3 regions of the Enterobacter sp. MG-EB028 genome follow, and region 1 is predicted to be linked to each of the others. Evidence: predicted binding sites of a transcription regulator. Region 1 holds the regulator's gene; each other region holds the start of a gene.
The links. The regulator PurR, encoded in region 1, represses purine synthesis genes. The targets are predictions, from matches to a motif close to CANGCAAACGTTTGCNTG.

Region 1 (6,096 bases):
AAAATCGCCAGAAAATGCGCTCCGCTGGCAACCTGTTTTTCCAACTGTTATTGTGGTGGGATTAAACGGTGTTACCACCGTCCGGAAAAAACAGGAGTTGTAAGCATGTTTACTGGTATTGTGCAGGGCACCGCCAAAGTGGTGTCCATTGATGAAAAACCTAATTTTCGTACGCATGTTGTAGAGCTGCCGGAATATATGCTCGACGGCATCGAAACCGGCGCCTCGGTTGCCCATAACGGCTGCTGCCTGACCGTCACCGAAATTAATGGCAACCAGATTAGCTTTGATTTAATGAAAGAGACGCTGCGTATTACCAACCTGGGCGAGCTGGTGGTGGGGGACACCGTCAACGTTGAGCGCGCGGCGAAGTTCAGCGACGAGATTGGCGGCCACCTGATGTCCGGGCACATCATGACCACCGCCGAAGTGGCGAAAATCGTTACATCAGAAAATAACCGTCAAATCTGGTTTAAAGTGCAGGACCCGTCATTAATGAAATACATCCTCTATAAAGGGTTTATTGGCATTGATGGGATTAGTCTGACGGTAGGAGAAGTTACTCCGACGCGTTTTTGCGTGCATTTAATTCCCGAGACGCTGCAGCGCACCACGCTGGGTTCGAAAAAACTGGGGCATCGCGTGAATATCGAAATCGATCCGCAAACCCAGGCGGTTGTAGATACCGTTGAGCGCGTGCTGGCCGCAAAAGAAGCCGCAATAATTAAAGCTGTAGAAGAAGAATAAAAAATACCCCCGGCTTGCCGGGGGTATTTTTCTAGCGTGCGACCCGCAAGCCGTGTTCAATCCCTCGGCTGAAAACAACCTGCCAGAGCTGAATATCGCGCGCGCGAAACGCCCCCGCGCAGGCATTCAGATAATAGCTAAACATCCGCTTGAATCGTTCAGAATAGTTGTCCGCAATTTCAGGCCAGGCTTCCTGAAAACGCGCATGCCAGGCCATTAACGTGGTGTCGTAATCCGCGCCGAAGTTATGCCAGTCTTCCATGACGAAATGGGATTCGCTGGCGTTGGCAATCTGGCGAACGGACGGTAAACAGCCATTCGGAAAGATGTATTTGTTGATCCACGGGTCGACGTTATTGTCGGTCCGCTTCGAGCCGATGGTATGCAGCAGGAAGATGCCGTCCGGTTTCAGATTACGGTCCACCACCTCAAAGTAGGTGTCGTAGTTTTTTGGCCCCACGTGCTCGAACATGCCGACGGAAACGATCCGGTCAAACTGCTCATTCAGGTCACGGTAGTCCTGCAGCCGAATATCCACATCAAGATCCTGACAGCGCTCTCGCGCCATTTTTTGCTGTTCTGCTGAGATCGTCACGCCGACCACGCTGACGCCGTAGTGCTTCGCCATAAAATACGCCAGTCCGCCCCAGCCGCAGCCGATATCCAGCACGCGCATGCCGGGCTGTAGCTGCAATTTCTCGCTAATCAGGCGCAGCTTGGCCTGCTGAGCCTCTTCAAGCGTCGACGCCTCTTTCCAGTAGGCGCAGGAGTATTGCATGAAGGGGTCCAGCATGCGGCTGAACAGATCGTTGCCGAGATCGTAATGCTCTTTGCCGACGATCCACGCACGTTTTTTACTTTGCAGATTAAACAGGCGGGCAGAGGCGACACGCAGGGTGTCTTTCAGATTGCGAGGGAGCTGTTTTTCCAGACCGGCACGCAGCACGCTGGCGAAAAAGGTATCCAGCCGTTCGCACTCCCACCAGCCGTCCATATAGCTTTCTCCCAGACCTAACGATCCCTCCCGCAACACGCGTTTATAAAAATCGGGATGTTTAACCTGAGGATCGGATGGCGATGATCCATTGATAGTGATGCCTGCCCGACCTAACAGTTCACTGACGATCCGGGACCAGTTATCGTCCGGAACGCTGACTTCTTCTATACACGATGAACTCATAGCTTCTCCATCACCCTACTGTGATCAGAACCTTAAAACAGCGTAGACGCTTTTTTTGGTTTGTGAGAAATCTCACGGTAAATACCGCGAGGCTAGTATCCGACGTAGAACAGAGGAAGGGAGATAACCCTTGCCGAAATGCCTTCCATGGTAAAACGGGAGCACTCCGGCTCCCGTTAACACTTAATATTTATCGTATTTAATCGAACCAAATTTAGTATAGGCCTCAAAATTTGGTGATTCAATAGAAAATTCTTAGCAACCTAATCACTGAAAATTAACATAGTTCCTGGTGCGATCAGGCGTGCGAGGTTTCAACCTGCGTACTCTCATCCTGCGCGGCAGCCTGCATGCGATAGCCTATGACGGCCAGCGCAACGGTAGCCAGCATTACGCTGGTTGTCGTCAGCAGCGGCGTGGCAATCAGCGCTGAGACTACCAGACTTGCCAGGAAGCACAGCCCCAGTTGCAGGGTGTTCTGCAGCGCGGCCGCGCGGCCTGTCGCCTGCGGGAACGGACGCAGCGCCTGCGCCACCACGATAGGGTAGATCGCCCCGTTCGCGACGGCCATCACGCAGAATGGAATCAAAATTTCGGCCAGACCGGCACCCGGAATAAAGCCAACGGCCCAGGTCCCGATGACGCTCAGCGCATACAGCACCAGCAGCCATGGCAGCATCTGCTGACCTTCCCACTTTTGCAGCGCCGCGCGGCAGCCATACCCGCCCACCAGGAACGCGATAGTCTGTGGAACATAGCTCAGGCCGATGGCTGCAGGGCTGTAGCCTATATCGTGCAGAATGAACGGCGAACCGGTGAGCCACGCGAAGAAGCTTGCCGAGCAGGCGGCATAGATCAGAACGTTGCCGCGATACGCTTTGGTGCTGAGCAGGGAGGTGAAGGTGATCGGCTTCGCGTCTGCGTGCACCTCTTTTTTATGCGCGGGCTTGAGGGCGAATGCCGGCAGCATCAGCACCAGCGTGATGGCAAACAGCGTGGCAAAGATGGCCTGCCAGTCAAAGTGCGCGAGGATCCAACTACCCAGCAGCGGAGCAAGGGCAGGTGAAAGCCCTACCAGCGGCATAATGGTGGCGAAAATACGGTTGGTGCGGTTTGCCGGGTAGTAGTCGGTGACCAGCGCCTGCCAGGTCACGGCAGCGGCACAGACGCCGACCGCCTGAACAAACCGCAGTACCAGCAGCCAGGTGGCATCGCGCACCCATAGCATTCCCAGGCAGCCCACGGCAAAAATGGCCAGACCCAGCAGCAGTACCGGTTTACGGCCGAAGCGATCCGAAAGCGGTCCCCAGAGCAGCTGCGCGAAGGCAAAACCGGCAAGGAACAGGCTCAGGCTGGCGCTGATGGCGGCAGCAGGGGTTTGCAAATCTTCCTGCATGGCGGCGAAAGCCGGCAGGTACATATCGGTGGCCAAAAAGCCCAGCACGCTTAAGCCGCCGAGCCAGACTAAAAAACCTTTCCTGGGTTGCACTGTTTTATTCTCCTGAGGAGGCAGGTATACGTTGGCGCTGAGTGTAGGGAGTGCAAAGCCGCTTGTGAAACGCTAATATTTGGCGGGTGCATTCAAATTTTTTGCAGGCAGAAAATGTGGTCAGATTATTCTCTTGAAGTGGTCGATGCTGTCGCACGTAACGGCAGCTTTAGCGGGGCGGCGCAGGAGCTGCACCGCGTCCCTTCGGCTATCAGCTATACCGTACGTCAGCTTGAGGAGTGGCTGGCGGTACCGCTGTTTGAACGGCGGCATCGTGATGTGGAATTAACGCCTGCTGGGGCGTGGTTTTTGAAGGAAGGGCGTTCTGTTATCAAAAAAATGCAGATCACCCGCGAGCAGTGCCAGCAGATCGCGAACGGCTGGCGGGGACACCTTTCCATTGCGGTGGATAACATCGTTAAGCCCGAGCGCACCCGGCAGATGATTGTCGATTTCTACCGTCATTTTTCTGACGTCGAACTGCGGGTTTCGCAGGAGGTGTTCAACGGCGTCTGGGATGCGCTGGCGGACGGCAGGGCAGAGATGGCCATTGGGGCCACGCAGGCGATCCCGGTCGGGGGGCGTTACGCCTTTCGTGATATGGGGATGCTGAGCTGGAAATGCGTGGTGGCAAGCGATCATCCGCTGGCGAAGATGGAAGGGCCGCTGAGCGATGATACGCTGCGCGGCTGGCCGTCGCTGGTGCTGGAGGATACCTCCCGCTCGCTGCCCAAGCGTATCACCTGGCTTTTGGACAACCAGCGGCGGGTGGTGGCCCCTGACTGGGAATCGTCGGCGACGTGCCTCAGCGCCGGGCTCTGCGTCGCGATGGTACCCGTTCATTTTGCGCGACCGCGAATCGACACCGGTGAGTGGGTTGAGCTGGCCCTGGAGAATCCGTTCCCGGATGCGGCCTGCTGCCTCACCTGGCAACAAAATGATGTTTCGCCGGCGATGGCCTGGCTTCTGGATTATCTGGGGGACAGCGAAACGCTTAACCGGGAGTGGCTGAGGGAGCCAGCCTGGCTGGCTCCGCAATGAGATTAACGACGGTAGTCGCGGAACGGGCCATCCGCAACGGAACGGCGTTCGATAAGGCGAGGGTGAACTTCAATGGACTGCGACTCTTCACGTTTGTTGACGATCCTGTCCAGCAGCATATTGAAGGCGGTTTCACCCAGCGAATCTTTCGGCTGGTGAATGGTGGTCAACGCTGGCGTGAAGAAGCGCGCGTTGCGCACGTTGTCATACCCGATCACGGAGATGTCCTGCGGGACGCGCAGACCCAGCTCGTCGGCCGCACAGAGGGCGCCCATCGCCATGATGTCCCCCCCGCAGAAGACGGCGGTCGGGCGGTGCGGCTGGGAGACGATCTGCTGCATCGCGCGGTAGCCTGATTCCGGCTCAAAGTCGCCCTGCACGATCCAGTTTTCCGGCACGGTAATCAGCGCTTCTTCCATCGCTTTCATAAAGCCGGCCAGACGGCCCGCGCCGGTGTTGCGCTCCAGCGGACCCGGGATCACGCCAATCTCGCGATGGCCGCGCTCAATCAGATAACGGCCGGCCATATAGCCGCCCTCAAAGGCGTTATCGATAACCGAATCGGTGAAATCCGCGCGCGCTTCGCCCCAGTCCATCACCACCATCGGAATATGGCGATACTCTTCCAGCATCGACAGCACGGATTCCGGGTACTCGGAACACATTACCAGCAGGCCATCCACGCGCTTTTGCGCCATCATCGACAGGTAGGCGCGCTGTTTTTCAATGCTGTTCCATGCGTTGCCGAGAATCAGGGTATAGCCTTTCTGGAAGCAGTTTTTCTCCACCGCTTCAATGATCTCGGCAAAATAGGCCGCTTCACTGCTGGTCGCCAGCAATCCAATGGACTTGGTGTGATTGACCTTGAGGCTGCGCGCAACCGCGCTTGGCGAATAGTGCAGCTCTTTGATTGCTGCCCAGACCGCGTTGCGCGTCTCTTCCGCCACGAAGCGGGTTTTGTTAATTACATGTGATACGGTTGTAGTGGAAACGTTTGCGCGTTTTGCTACGTCTTTAATTGTTGCCATTAAATGTCACTCCAGACCATATCCTAAGCTCCTGAAAAACTTGAAGGTAAACGTTTGCCTTCTCTCACCCTTATCACGCAATTTTGGATTGCGGCACGCCAGGAAAACGACACGGGACGTCAGGAGGGGGTCAATGGCCGGTACGCTAATAAATTTAGCGTGGAATTTTGGCCTATCTTGATGAAAAGGGGAAGAGGTAAAGTGGTTATCAGTATAAATCCAGGAAGATTTTTGACGGAATCTGTGCAAAAATGAGCAAGCTCACTTTTCGTGGGGGGATTAAAAGGAGAAAAATTGATGAGTTCCGATCTGAAGTTTTCGCTGTTCACCACCGTTGTTGTGCTGGCTCTGATTGTCGCGGCCGGTCTGACGGCTGCACTGCACTGATTTACGCGGAGGGAGAGCCTTCTCCCTCCCCATCGCCGCGATTGTTACTTCTCTGGCAAAAATCTTTTGCCATTTTGTTAACTTCTCATTTTTTGTGATTGATGTCATGCTTTCCGCTTCTTTGTTCTGTGTCACCACATGACACGGCATCCGGAGTTGACGCATGAAAATCAATTTTCCCCTGCTGGCCCTGGCGATTGGCGCTTTTGGGATTGGCACCACTG
Region 2 (6,096 bases), 2.0 Mb from region 1:
CGGCAAACATCCCGCCCAACGGCGTCTTATCCTTGAGGAATTACTGGCGCATAACCTGAGCATGCTGGCGCTTCGCGCGGGCGCGCAGCGTTTCCACGCTCAGCCGTTAAGCCAGAATGATGCGCTCAAAGATAAGCTGCTGGCCTCGCTGCCCTTTAAGCCCACCGGCGCGCAGGCGCGGGTCACCGCCGAGATCGAACGCGATATGGCGCTCGACGTGCCGATGATGCGCCTGGTGCAGGGCGACGTCGGGTCCGGTAAAACGCTGGTTGCCGCCCTGGCCGCGTTACGCGCCATCGCCCATGGCAAGCAGGTCGCACTGATGGCACCGACAGAGCTGCTGGCCGAGCAGCACGCCAACAATTTCCGCACATGGTTCGCGCCGCTCGGGATTGAAGTGGGCTGGCTTGCCGGGAAGCAAAAAGGTAAAGCGCGTCTTGCGCAGCAGGAAGCCATCGCCAGCGGCCAGGTGCAGATGATTGTCGGCACGCACGCCATCTTCCAGGAGCAGGTGCAGTTTAACGGCCTTGCGCTGGTGATTATCGACGAGCAGCACCGCTTTGGCGTGCATCAGCGTCTGGCGCTGTGGGAAAAAGGGCTGCAGCAGGGCTTCCACCCGCATCAGCTGATCATGACCGCCACGCCGATCCCGCGCACCCTGGCGATGACCGCCTATGCCGATCTGGATACCTCCACCATCGACGAACTGCCGCCGGGCCGTACCCCGGTCACGACGGTCGCCATTCCTGACACGCGCCGCAGCGATATCATTGACCGCGTGCGCAACGCCTGCACCCACGAAGGGCGTCAGGCCTACTGGGTCTGTACCCTGATTGAAGAGTCTGAACTGCTGGAAGCGCAGGCCGCCGAAGCGACGTGGGAAGAACTCAAGCTGGCACTACCCGAGCTGAACGTTGGCCTGGTTCACGGCCGCATGAAGCCTGCCGAGAAGCAGGCGGTGATGCAGTCCTTCAAACAGGGAGATCTGCATTTGCTGGTTGCGACGACGGTCATTGAAGTGGGCGTTGACGTACCCAACTCCAGCCTGATGATCATCGAAAACCCGGAGCGTCTGGGCCTTGCTCAGCTCCACCAGCTGCGCGGGCGCGTTGGCCGTGGCGCGGTAGCGTCCCACTGCGTACTGCTCTACAAAGCCCCGCTCTCAAAAACAGCCCAGATGCGGTTGCAGGTGCTGCGCGACAGCAACGACGGTTTTGTGATTGCGCAAAAAGACCTGGAGATCCGCGGCCCGGGTGAACTGTTGGGCACGCGCCAGACGGGTAACGCAGAATTCAAAGTAGCGGATTTACTGCGCGATCAGGCCATGATCCCCGAAGTTCAGCGCCTTGCGCGACATATTCATGAACGCTACCCCGAACAGGCGGCAGCGTTAATTGAACGCTGGATGCCGGAAACCGAACGCTATTCCAACGCCTGATCTCAGGCAAACATCGGCAGCATCAGGTACAGCTTGATCACCAGCGCGTTAACGATATCAATGAAGAATGCGCCAACCATCGGGACCACCAGAAACGCCATATGCGATGGCCCGAACCGTTCGGTGATCGCCTGCATGTTGGCGATAGCCGTTGGGGTTGCCCCCAGACCAAACCCGCAGTGACCCGCCGCCAGCACCGCCGCATCGTAGTTTTTGCCCATCATGCGCCAGGTCACGAACATGGCGTACAGCGCCATAAACAGCGCCTGCACCGCCAGAATCGCCACCATCGGCAGCGCCAGCGAGGCCAGTTCCCACAGCTTGAGGCTCATCAGCGCCATCGCCAGGAACAGCGACAGGCAGACGTTGCCGAGCACCGATACCGCCCGTTCAAACACGCGGTAGAAGCCCATCAGCGCCAGACCGTTGCTCAGGATCACCCCGATAAACAGCACGCAGACAAAGGTCGGCAGCTCAAACGCGGTACCCGCCAGCCATTGCGCAACCACTTTGCCCACGGTCAGGCAGATGGCAATCATCGCGATAGTTTCAATCATCACCAGTGAGGTGATGCTGCGTCCAACGTCCGGCTTTTCGAACGCGGTCGGCACCATTTCATCGTCAGGTCTGCCGTTCGGCGTGGTGGAGTGCTTCACCAGATAACGCGCCACCGGGCCACCAATCAGGCCACCCAGCACCAGGCCAAAGGTCGCGCAGGCCATCGCCACTTCCGTTGCGTTTTCAAACCCGTAGCGTTCGATGAACAGCTTGCTCCACGCGGCGCCGGTGCCGTGGCCGCCCGAAAGGGTAATCGACCCCGCCAGCAGACCCATCAGCGGATCCAGCCCCAGCAGCGTCGCCATACCGATGCCAATGGCGTTTTGCATCAGCAGCAGCCCCACCACCACAATCAGGAATACGCCGAGCACCTTACCGCCCGAGCGCAGGCTCGCCAGGTTGGCGTTCAGGCCGATAGTGGCAAAGAAGGCCAGCATCAGCGGGTCTTTCAGGGACATATCAAAATCAATTTCCCAGCCCATGCTTTTTTTCAGTATCAGCAGGGCCAGCGCCACCAGCAGACCGCCGGCGACGGGTTCAGGGATAGTGTACTTTTTCAGAAAGGAAACGCTATGTACCAGCTTACGGCCAAGCAGTAAGACCAGCGTTGCGGCAACAAGGGTCGACAACGTATCGAGATGAATCATAAAAGGCTCCTGTTTTGCGCGTGTTCCATACACACGCGGCGTTATCCTGGGCCGGTTTGCGCTCTTCATGAGCCCCCGGCGCAAAAAGTGTAATTTTTTTTCCCGATGCGTTGTAGAAAACCTGCTCACAGCGGCAGATTTTCTTCCCTTTTTTTGCTGGCAATCGTTTGCTTTTACCAGGTGGTCAGATAAAATGCCCGCTTTTCCACCGTGGGATTGCCGCCGATGTCCGTTAACACCATAGAGTCGCCTGATGCGCAACCGATTGCGCAGAAGCATAATAGCGAACTGATTTACCGCCTTGAAGACCGCCCGCCGCTTCCGCAGACGCTTTTCGCCGCCTGCCAGCATCTTCTGGCGATGTTTGTTGCCGTGATCACTCCGGCGCTGCTGATCTGCCAGGCACTTGGCTTACCGGCGCAGGATACGCAGCACATCATCAGTATGTCTCTGTTCGCTTCCGGCGTGGCCTCCATTATTCAAATTAAAGCGTGGGGTCCGGTGGGCTCTGGATTATTGTCGATTCAGGGCACCAGCTTTAACTTCGTGGCACCGTTGATCATGGGCGGTACGGCGCTGAAAACCGGCGGTGCGGATGTCCCAACCATGATGGCGGCGCTGTTCGGCACCCTGATGCTGGCCAGCTGCACGGAGATGGTCATCTCCCGCGTGCTGCATCTGGCTCGCCGCGTCATTACCCCGCTGGTCTCCGGCGTGGTGGTGATGATTATCGGCCTGTCGCTGATCCAGGTGGGCCTCACCTCCATCGGCGGCGGCTATGCCGCAATGAGCGATCACACCTTCGGCGCGCCGAAAAACCTGCTGCTGGCGGGTGTCGTGCTGGCGATCATTATTCTGCTTAACCGTCAGCGTAACCCTTACCTGCGCGTCGCGTCGCTGGTGATCGCCATGGCGGCGGGTTATCTGCTGGCGTGGGCGCTGGGCATGCTGCCGGAAAACACCGCGCCAACCAACAGCGCGTTGATCACTGTCCCCACGCCGCTGTACTACGGACTGGGCATTGACTGGGGCCTGCTCCTGCCGCTGATGCTGGTCTTTATGATCACCTCTCTGGAGACCATCGGCGATATCACCGCCACCTCCGACGTCTCCGAGCAGCCGGTGTCCGGCCCGCTGTACATGAAGCGTCTGAAAGGCGGCGTGCTGGCGAACGGCCTGAACTCGTTTGTCTCTGCGGTATTCAACACCTTCCCGAACTCCTGCTTCGGCCAGAACAACGGCGTGATCCAGCTGACCGGCGTGGCCAGCCGCTACGTTGGTTTTGTGGTGGCGCTCATGCTAATCGTCCTCGGCCTGTTCCCGGCGGTGAGCGGCTTTGTGCAGCACATTCCTGAGCCGGTGCTCGGCGGCGCAACGCTGGTGATGTTCGGGACTATCGCGGCTTCCGGCGTGCGTATCGTCTCCCGCGAGCCGCTGAACCGCCGCGCGATCATGATTATCGCGCTGTCGCTGGCCGTTGGCCTGGGTGTTTCCCAGCAGCCGCTGATCCTGCAGTTTGCCCCGGACTGGGTGAAAAACCTGCTCTCTTCCGGCATTGCCGCGGGTGGTATCACCGCTATCGTGCTGAACCTCGTTTTCCCGCCTGAGAAGAACTGATCTCCCTCACGGCAGGCAGTCAATGCCTGCCGTGACATCTAATTACACCATTCCCGCCTTGAGCATTGCGTATAAATCGTGCATAACTCCTTTATGTTCGTTTTGCGGGATGGAAGACCATGAAATTTATTGGAAAGCTACTCGTCTATCTTCTGATAGCCCTGCTTATTGTGCTGCTGGCGTTCTATATTTTGCTCCAGACCCGCTGGGGCGCGGCTCAGGTCAGCAGCTGGATTACGGTGAATACCGACTACGAACTCAGTTTCGATAAAATGAATCACCGCTTTTCGTCGCCTTCCCACATCATTCTGGAAAACGTCACCTTTGGGCGGGATGGTAAACCTGCCACATTAGTTGCCAAAAAAGTCGATATTGGCCTGAGCAGCCGCCAGATCACCGATCCGCTGCACATGGGCACCATCACCCTGTTCGACGGTACGCTGAATCTCTCGCCTCAAACAGCACCGCTGCCCTTCCAGGCCGATCGTCTGCAGCTGAATAACATGGCCTTTAACAGCCCGAATACCGAATGGGACCTGAGCGCGCAAAAGGTCACGGGCGGCGTCAGCCCATGGCAGCCGGAAGCCGGCAACGTGCTGGGGAATAACGCGCAGATCCAGATGAGCGCGGGCTCGCTGACCCTGAACGGCGTACCGGCCACCAACGTGCTGATCGAGGGGCAGCTGAACGGCAAGGAGGTGGTGCTGAAAACGATTGGTGCCGACATGGCCCGTGGTTCGCTCACCGGCTCCGCCCTGCGCAACACCGACGGGAGCTGGATTATCGACACGATGCGCCTGAACGAGATCCGCCTGCAGAGCGACAAAACGCTGACCGCGTTCTTCGCACCGCTGGCCACCATTCCCTCTTTACAGATTGGCCGTCTGGACGTGACCGACGCCAGGCTTCAGGGTCCGGACTGGGCGGTGACCGATCTCGACTTAAGCCTGCGCAACCTGACTCTCAGCAAAGGCGACTGGCAGAGCCAGGAAGGCCGCCTGTCCATGAATGCCAGCGAGTTTATCTACGGCTCGCTGCACCTTTTCGACCCGATCCTGAATGCGGAGTTTTCCCCGCAGGGCATGGCGCTGCGCCAGTTCACCTCCCGCTGGGAAGGCGGCATGGTGCGCACGTCCGGTAACTGGCTGCGCGACGGCAAAGCGCTGGTGCTGGACGATGTCGCCATCGCCGGGCTGGAGTACACCCTGCCGCAGAACTGGAAAACGCTGTGGATGGAGCCGCTGCCGGAATGGCTGAACAGCGTCACGCTGCAAAAATTCGGCCTGAGCCGCAACCTGGTGATCGACATCGATCCCGCCTTCCCGTGGCAGATCACCTCTCTGGACGGCTATGGCGCAAACCTGCAGCTGGTGAAAGATCGCCAGTGGGGCGTCTGGGGCGGCAGCGCAACATTGAACGGCGCGGCGGCGACCTTTAACCGCGTCGACGTACGCCGTCCGTCGCTGGCGCTGAATGCCAACGCCGCCACGGTGAACATTACCGACCTGAGCGCGTTTACCGAGAAAGGCATTCTGGAAGCCACGGCGACGGTTTCACAGCTGCCACAGCGGCAGACCACGGTGAGCCTGAACGGGCGCGGCGTGCCGCTCAACGTGCTGCAGCAGTGGGGCTGGCCTGCGCTGCCGATTACGGGTGACGGCAATATTCAGATGACCGCCAGCGGCAGCGTGCAGGCGAATGCCCCGCTGAAGCCAACGGTGAACGGCAAGCTGAACGCGGTGAATATGGATAAACAGCAGGTGCAGCAGACGATGACGGGCGGTGTGGTGTCGACACCACACTCACCCCAGCCCTCTCCCTGAAAGGGAGAGGGAG
Region 3 (6,096 bases), 1.6 Mb from region 1:
ATAGCCAATCCACTTGATCCTTATGTTCTTCGAAATCGGCACGCATGGCGTCAATAAGTTCCACCATATCCTGCGGGATAGGCGCATGCCACTCCATCTGGATTCCTGTAATCGGATGATAAAGACGCAGCATGGTCGCGTGCAGCGCCTGACGGTCGAATTTACGCAATACGCTGATGAACTCATCCGATGCGCCTTTTGGCGGACGCGGACGCCCACCGTACACCTGATCCCCCACCAGCGGATGGGTAATGTGCGCCATGTGAACGCGGATCTGGTGAGTACGCCCGGTTTCCAGGCGCAGACGCAGGCGGGTATGAATACGGAAGTGCTCCATAATGCGATAGTGCGTCACCGCAGGTTTACCCATCGGATGCACCGACATATGGGTACGTTTCGTCGGGTGACGGCTGATCGGCTCTTCTACCGTGCCGCCAGCAGTCATGTGCCCAATCGCCACCGCTTCATATTCGCGGGTGATTTCACGCAGCTGCAGTGATTCCACCAGACGAGTTTGAGCAGGAACAGTCTTCGCCACTACCATCAGACCGGTGGTGTCTTTATCCAGGCGGTGAACGATGCCTGCACGTGGAACATCCGCGATCGGCGGATAATAATGGAGAAGTGCATTAAGCACCGTACCGTCAGGATTACCCGCGCCCGGATGTACAACCAGGTCGCGCGGCTTGTTGATCACCAGAATGTCATCATCTTCATAGACGATGTCCAGCGGGATATCCTGCGGCTCGAAGCGGATTTCCTCTTCGATTTCAGCATTGATGGCAACAGCTTCCCCACCAAACACTTTCTCTTTTGGTTTGTCCCAGATCTTGCCGTTTACCAGCACACGCTGGTCAAGGATCCATTCTTTTATGCGTGAACGCGAATAATCAGGGAACAATTCGGCCAAAGCCTGATCTAAGCGTTGACCGAGCTGATTTTCGGAGACTGTTGCGGTGAGTTCTACTCGTTGTGCCATAAACTGCTTCTTTGTTTAACGTTGGGTTTTACGGCTTTGCCGTTTAATATAGTGTGCTATTGTAGCTGGTCTTAATCGGGAGCAGGAACAGAGTTTCTCCCGGACAAACATTTGAGGAAAGTCAAAACGTCATGACGCGCATGAAATATCTGGTGGCAGCGGCCACGTTGAGCCTGGCTTTGGTGGGCTGCTCCGGTTCGAATGAACAGGTCCCTGACAATCCGCCGAATGAAATCTATGCGACTGCACAACAAAAGTTGCAGGACGGTAACTGGAAACAGGCGATAACGCAACTGGAAGCGTTGGATAATCGCTATCCGTTTGGTCCGTATTCGCAGCAGGTACAGTTAGATCTCATCTACGCCTACTACAAAAATGCCGATCTGCCGCTGGCTCAGGCAACTATCGATCGTTTCATGCGTCTGAACCCGACTCATCCTAACATCGATTACGTTATGTACATGCGCGGTCTGACCAACATGGCGCTGGATGATAGTGCGCTGCAGGGCTTCTTCGGCGTGGATCGTTCCGACCGTGACCCGCAGCATGCGCGCGATGCCTTCAATGACTTCTCCAAGCTGGTGCGCGGCTATCCGAACAGTCAGTACGTCACCGACGCAACCAAACGTCTGGTGTTCCTGAAAGATCGTCTGGCAAAGTATGAATACTCCGTTGCGGAATACTATACCCGCCGTGGCGCATGGGTTGCTGTGGTTAACCGCGTAGAAGGTATGCTGCGTGATTATCCGGATACTCAGGCAACGCGTGACGGCCTGAAGCTGATGGAAAATGCTTACCGTCAGATGCAGATGACCGCTCAGGCTGAAAAAGTGGCGAAAATCATCGCTGCGAACAGCAGCAACACCTGATATCGCTTCAATGCAAAACGGCAGCCAGAAGGCTGCCGTTTCTTTATTCATTTCAGACATCCGCTGAAGCGCTTTAGCCTCAACACATCCCGTCAACTATGACCGCAATTCGTACCTTCCACAAGGTAAATCTCACCTCTTCCTGCCCTGCCTCACAAAAAAGATTCCCTGACAAAAACCGACAAAATAACGTGATCTAAATCACACATTTTGACATTAGGTCGGGTATGCTGGAATCACCAAGACGGAAAGACAAGAGGTAAAATTTATGACAATGAACATTACCAGTAAACAAATGGAAATTACTCCGGCAATTCGCCAGCACGTCGCAGACCGTCTCGCCAAACTGGATAAATGGCAAACTCATTTGATTAATCCACATATCATCCTGTCCAAGGAGCCCCAGGGTTTCATCGCTGACGCAACTATCAATACTCCAAACGGCCATCTGGTCGCCAGCGCAAAACACGAGGATATGTACACCGCTATTAACGATTTGATCAACAAGCTGGAACGGCAGCTCAATAAAGTGCAACACAAAGGTGAAGCCCGTCGCGCCGCGACATCGGTGAAAGACGCCAGCTTCGCGGAAGAAGTTGAAGAAGAGTAATCCTTTAAATTGAGTGTACCGCCAACGCGCCTTCGGGCGCGTTTTTTATTGACAGGGTGAAAACAGTACGGGTACTTTAACGGTATCAATCACAGGATGACTTTATGAAACTTACGCCGTTCTTCTTCGCATTCTTTTTTACCTTCCCCTGAACGGGAGGCGTTTCGTCGTGTGATAAAGAATGCGAAGACGAACAATAAGGCCTCCCATACCGGGGGGCCTTTTTTATTGATAACGATAAAATGAGACAGGCAACACTATGACACCGGAAAACCCGTTACTGGATCTGCGAGTAAAAATCAGCGCGCTGGATGAAAAATTGCTGGCGCTGCTGGCCGAACGCCGCGCGCTCGCCATTGAAGTAGGCAAAGCCAAACTGGACTCCCATCGCCCGGTGCGTGATATCGACCGCGAGCGCGACCTGCTGGAGCGTCTGATCCAGCTAGGCAGAGCGCATCACCTCGATGCCCATTACATCACCCGGTTGTTCCAGCTCATCATCGAAGACTCCGTTCTCACCCAGCAAGCGTTACTCCAGCAGCATCTGAACAAAACCAACCCGCACTCGGCACGCATCGCCTTCCTCGGGCCTAAAGGCTCCTACTCTCACCTGGCCGCACGTCAATATGCCGCGCGCCACTTCGAAGAATTTATTGAGAGCGGCTGTGCGAAGTTTGCCGACATTTTTAACCAGGTCGAGACCGGCCAGGCCGATTACGCCGTCGTGCCGATTGAAAACACCAGCTCCGGTGCCATTAACGACGTCTATGATTTACTGCAGCACACCAGCCTGTCACTTGTCGGCGAGCTGACGATCCCTATCGATCACTGCGTGCTGGTCTCCGGCTCAACCGACCTGAGCACGATCGAAACCGTGTACAGCCATCCGCAGCCGTTCCAGCAGTGCAGCCAGTTCCTGAACCGCTATCCGAACTGGAAAATTGAGTACACCGAAAGCACCTCGGCGGCGATGGAAAAAGTGGCGCAGGCCAACTCCCCAACCGTTGCAGCGCTCGGCAGCGAAGCGGGCGGCGCGCTGTATGGACTGCAAGTGCTGGAACGCAACCTGGCAAACCAGACGCAAAACATCACCCGTTTCGTGGTGCTGGCCCGCAAGGCTATCAACGTGTCAGACCAGGTGCCGGCGAAAACCACGCTGCTGATGGCAACCGGCCAGCAGGCCGGCGCGCTGGTTGAAGCCCTGCTGGTGCTGCGCAACCACAACCTGATCATGACCAAACTGGAATCACGCCCAATCCACGGTAACCCGTGGGAAGAGATGTTCTACCTCGATATCCAGGCCAACCTGGAGTCAGCTTCCATGCAGAAAGCCCTGCGCGAACTGGGCGAAATCACGCGCTCCATGAAAGTGCTGGGCTGCTATCCGAGCGAAAACGTCGTCCCGGTTGACCCGGCTTAACGTTCGATAAACCGGCTTTTCTTCATCCCTGCTACGCTGACAGGCAGGGTGAAGATGCCGCCGGAGAGCGGATACTTCTCCACCTCCTCCGCATCCATATTTTCCCGCGTGGTGGTAATGAACAGCGTTTTCATGTCGTCGCCGCCAAAGCAGACCATCGTCGGGCAACGCACCGGCATGCGGTATTCTTCCAGTTGCTCCCCTTGCGGAGAAAAACGCGCAATACGCCAGCCGTCAAACAGCGCACTCCAGTAGCAGCCTTCCACATCCATCGCCGCGCCGTCGGGTATCCCTTCTCCCGCTTTAAACTGACGAAACACCTCGCGCCTGCCAGGGTCACCATGCTCATCAAGCGGCGTACGGTAAATTACGCCGTTTGGCGTGTCGGAGGTAAACATCCACCGCTTATCCGGGCTAAACGCTAAGCCGTTGTGCCCGTGAATATCGCACTGGATCACCTTCGGCGCCAGGTCGTTGTCGATGCGCATCAGCAGGGCACCGTTGTAATCTCCCGGCCCCCAGAACGTGCCCGCATAGAAGCGTCCCTGATGGTCGGTCCCCCCATCATTAAAACGTGCGAGCTGCGGGTTTGAGGGGTTATCGCACACCTTACGCTGCAGGAGCCCATGCTTATCGGCAAGCCATATGCCGTTGCGCATGGCGACAATAAAGCCGCCGCGCTCGCGCAGGGCAAAGCAGCCCACCTCTTCATGGAAGGAGAGCACGGTATGTTCCGCCGTTGACAGGTGGTAGCGGTGGATCTCCCCTTCCAGAATATCCGCCCAGTAAAGCGCATTTTCTTCTGCGCTCCACGTCGGGCATTCGGGCAGATGCCCGGTGTAGTTCAACAGCAGCTGCGGTTCAGCCATGACAGTTCCCCAAAATGAAAAAAGCCAGCATTGCTGGCTTTCAGTATATACATCATTGGATTACTGGCGACTGTCATTTGCCTGGCGCAACAGCGTGCGGCTTTCACTCTGGAAACGCGTGGCGTAATCGCCGAACCAGTGCTCCACTTTGCGGAAGCTGTCGATAAACGCCTGCTTGTCTCCGTGCTCCAGCAGGGTAATGGCTTCACCAAAGCGCTGATAGTAGCGCTTGATCAGCGCCAGGTTATTTTCAGACGACATAATGATGTCGGCGTAAAGCTGCGGATCCTGCGCAAACAGACGCCCGACCATCGCCAGCTCCAGACGATAGATAGGTGAAGAGAGCGCCAGCAGCTGTTCAAGCTGCACGTTCTCTTCCGCCAGATGCAGACCGTAGGCAAAGGTCGCAAAGTGGCGCAGCGCCTGAATGAACGCCATGTTCTGATCGTGCTCGACCGCGCTGATGCGGTGCAGCCTCGCGCCCCAGACCTGGATCTGCTCCAGGAACCACTGATAGGCTTCCGGCTGACGACCGTCGCAGTAAACCACCACCTGCTTCGCCAGGCTGCCGCTGTCCGGGCCAAACATAGGGTGCAGGCCCAGCACCGGGCCGGTATGTGCAGCCAGCATCGCCTGCAGAGGACCATTTTTGACGGAGGCCAGATCCACCAGAATGCAATCTTTCGGTAGAGGCGGGAGCTTTCCGATGATCTGCTCCGTCACGTGGATCGGCACGCTGACGATGACCATTCCGGCATCTTTCATCAGTTCCGGAGCATGCGCCCAGTCCTCTTTTTCCAGAATGCGCACCTGATAGCCAGAAAGCGTCAGCATTTTCTCGAACAGACGCCCCATCTGTCCTGCTCCGCCGACAATCACCACCGGCCGCAGGGACGGGCAGAGGGTTTTAAAGCCCTTGTCGTTTTCGCTGGAATAGGATTCCCGCATCACGCGACGCAGAACATCTTCAATCAAATCCGGCGAAACGCCCAGCGCCTGGGCCTCTTTACGACGGGAGGCCAGCATTGAGGCTTCGCGCTCCGGGACGTAAATCGGCAGGCCGTATTTGCTCTTCACCTCACCGACTTCAGCAACCAGTGCCATGCGGCGCGCCAGCAGGTCCAGCAGCGCCTTATCTACTTCATCAATTTGATCGCGCAGTGCGGTCAATTCAGCAACCATAACTACCCTCTTAAGCCAGACGCGTCGCCAGCTGGCCGCTTAAATCTTTATGGATCTCACGCAGCAGCGCATCGGTGGTTTCCCAGCTGATGCAGGCATCCGTGACGGAGACGCCGTGCTTCATCGCGCTGCGCGGCTGTTCTGATGACTGATTGCCTTCATGAATG

Region 2: a site for PurR is predicted at 2,800-2,817, ahead of gltS (sodium/glutamate symporter). Genes of this name have one in related genera too.
Region 3: a site for PurR is predicted at 2,002-2,019, ahead of raiA (ribosome-associated translation inhibitor RaiA). Genes of this name have one in related genera too.

What each region holds. Positions count from the first base shown of each region.
Region 1 is NZ_CP195079.1:2,088,265-2,094,360, forward strand. It holds gene ACR42C_RS09950 (riboflavin synthase) at 106-747, shown strand; gene cfa (cyclopropane fatty acyl phospholipid synthase) at 779-1,927, opposite strand; gene punC (purine nucleoside transporter PunC) at 2,226-3,416, opposite strand; gene punR (DNA-binding transcriptional activator PunR) at 3,531-4,457, shown strand; gene purR (HTH-type transcriptional repressor PurR) at 4,460-5,485, opposite strand; gene cydH (cytochrome bd-I oxidase subunit CydH) at 5,783-5,872, shown strand; gene ACR42C_RS09980 (MFS transporter) at 6,036-6,096, shown strand, end outside.
Region 2 is NZ_CP195079.1:104,273-110,368, reverse strand. It holds gene recG (ATP-dependent DNA helicase RecG) at 1-1,438, shown strand, start outside; gene gltS (sodium/glutamate symporter) at 1,441-2,643, opposite strand; gene xanP (xanthine/proton symporter XanP) at 2,869-4,260, shown strand; gene ACR42C_RS00415 (AsmA family protein) at 4,380-6,083, shown strand.
Region 3 is NZ_CP195079.1:3,638,862-3,644,957, forward strand. It holds gene rluD (23S rRNA pseudouridine(1911/1915/1917) synthase RluD) at 1-979, opposite strand, end outside; gene yfiH (purine nucleoside phosphorylase YfiH) at 1-2, opposite strand, end outside; gene bamD (outer membrane protein assembly factor BamD) at 1,111-1,848, shown strand; gene raiA (ribosome-associated translation inhibitor RaiA) at 2,117-2,458, shown strand; Phe leader region at 2,562-2,687, shown strand; gene pheL (pheA operon leader peptide PheL) at 2,563-2,610, shown strand; gene pheA (bifunctional chorismate mutase/prephenate dehydratase) at 2,718-3,878, shown strand; gene ACR42C_RS17180 (SMP-30/gluconolactonase/LRE family protein) at 3,875-4,747, opposite strand; gene tyrA (bifunctional chorismate mutase/prephenate dehydrogenase) at 4,808-5,929, opposite strand; gene aroF (3-deoxy-7-phosphoheptulonate synthase AroF) at 5,940-6,096, opposite strand, start outside.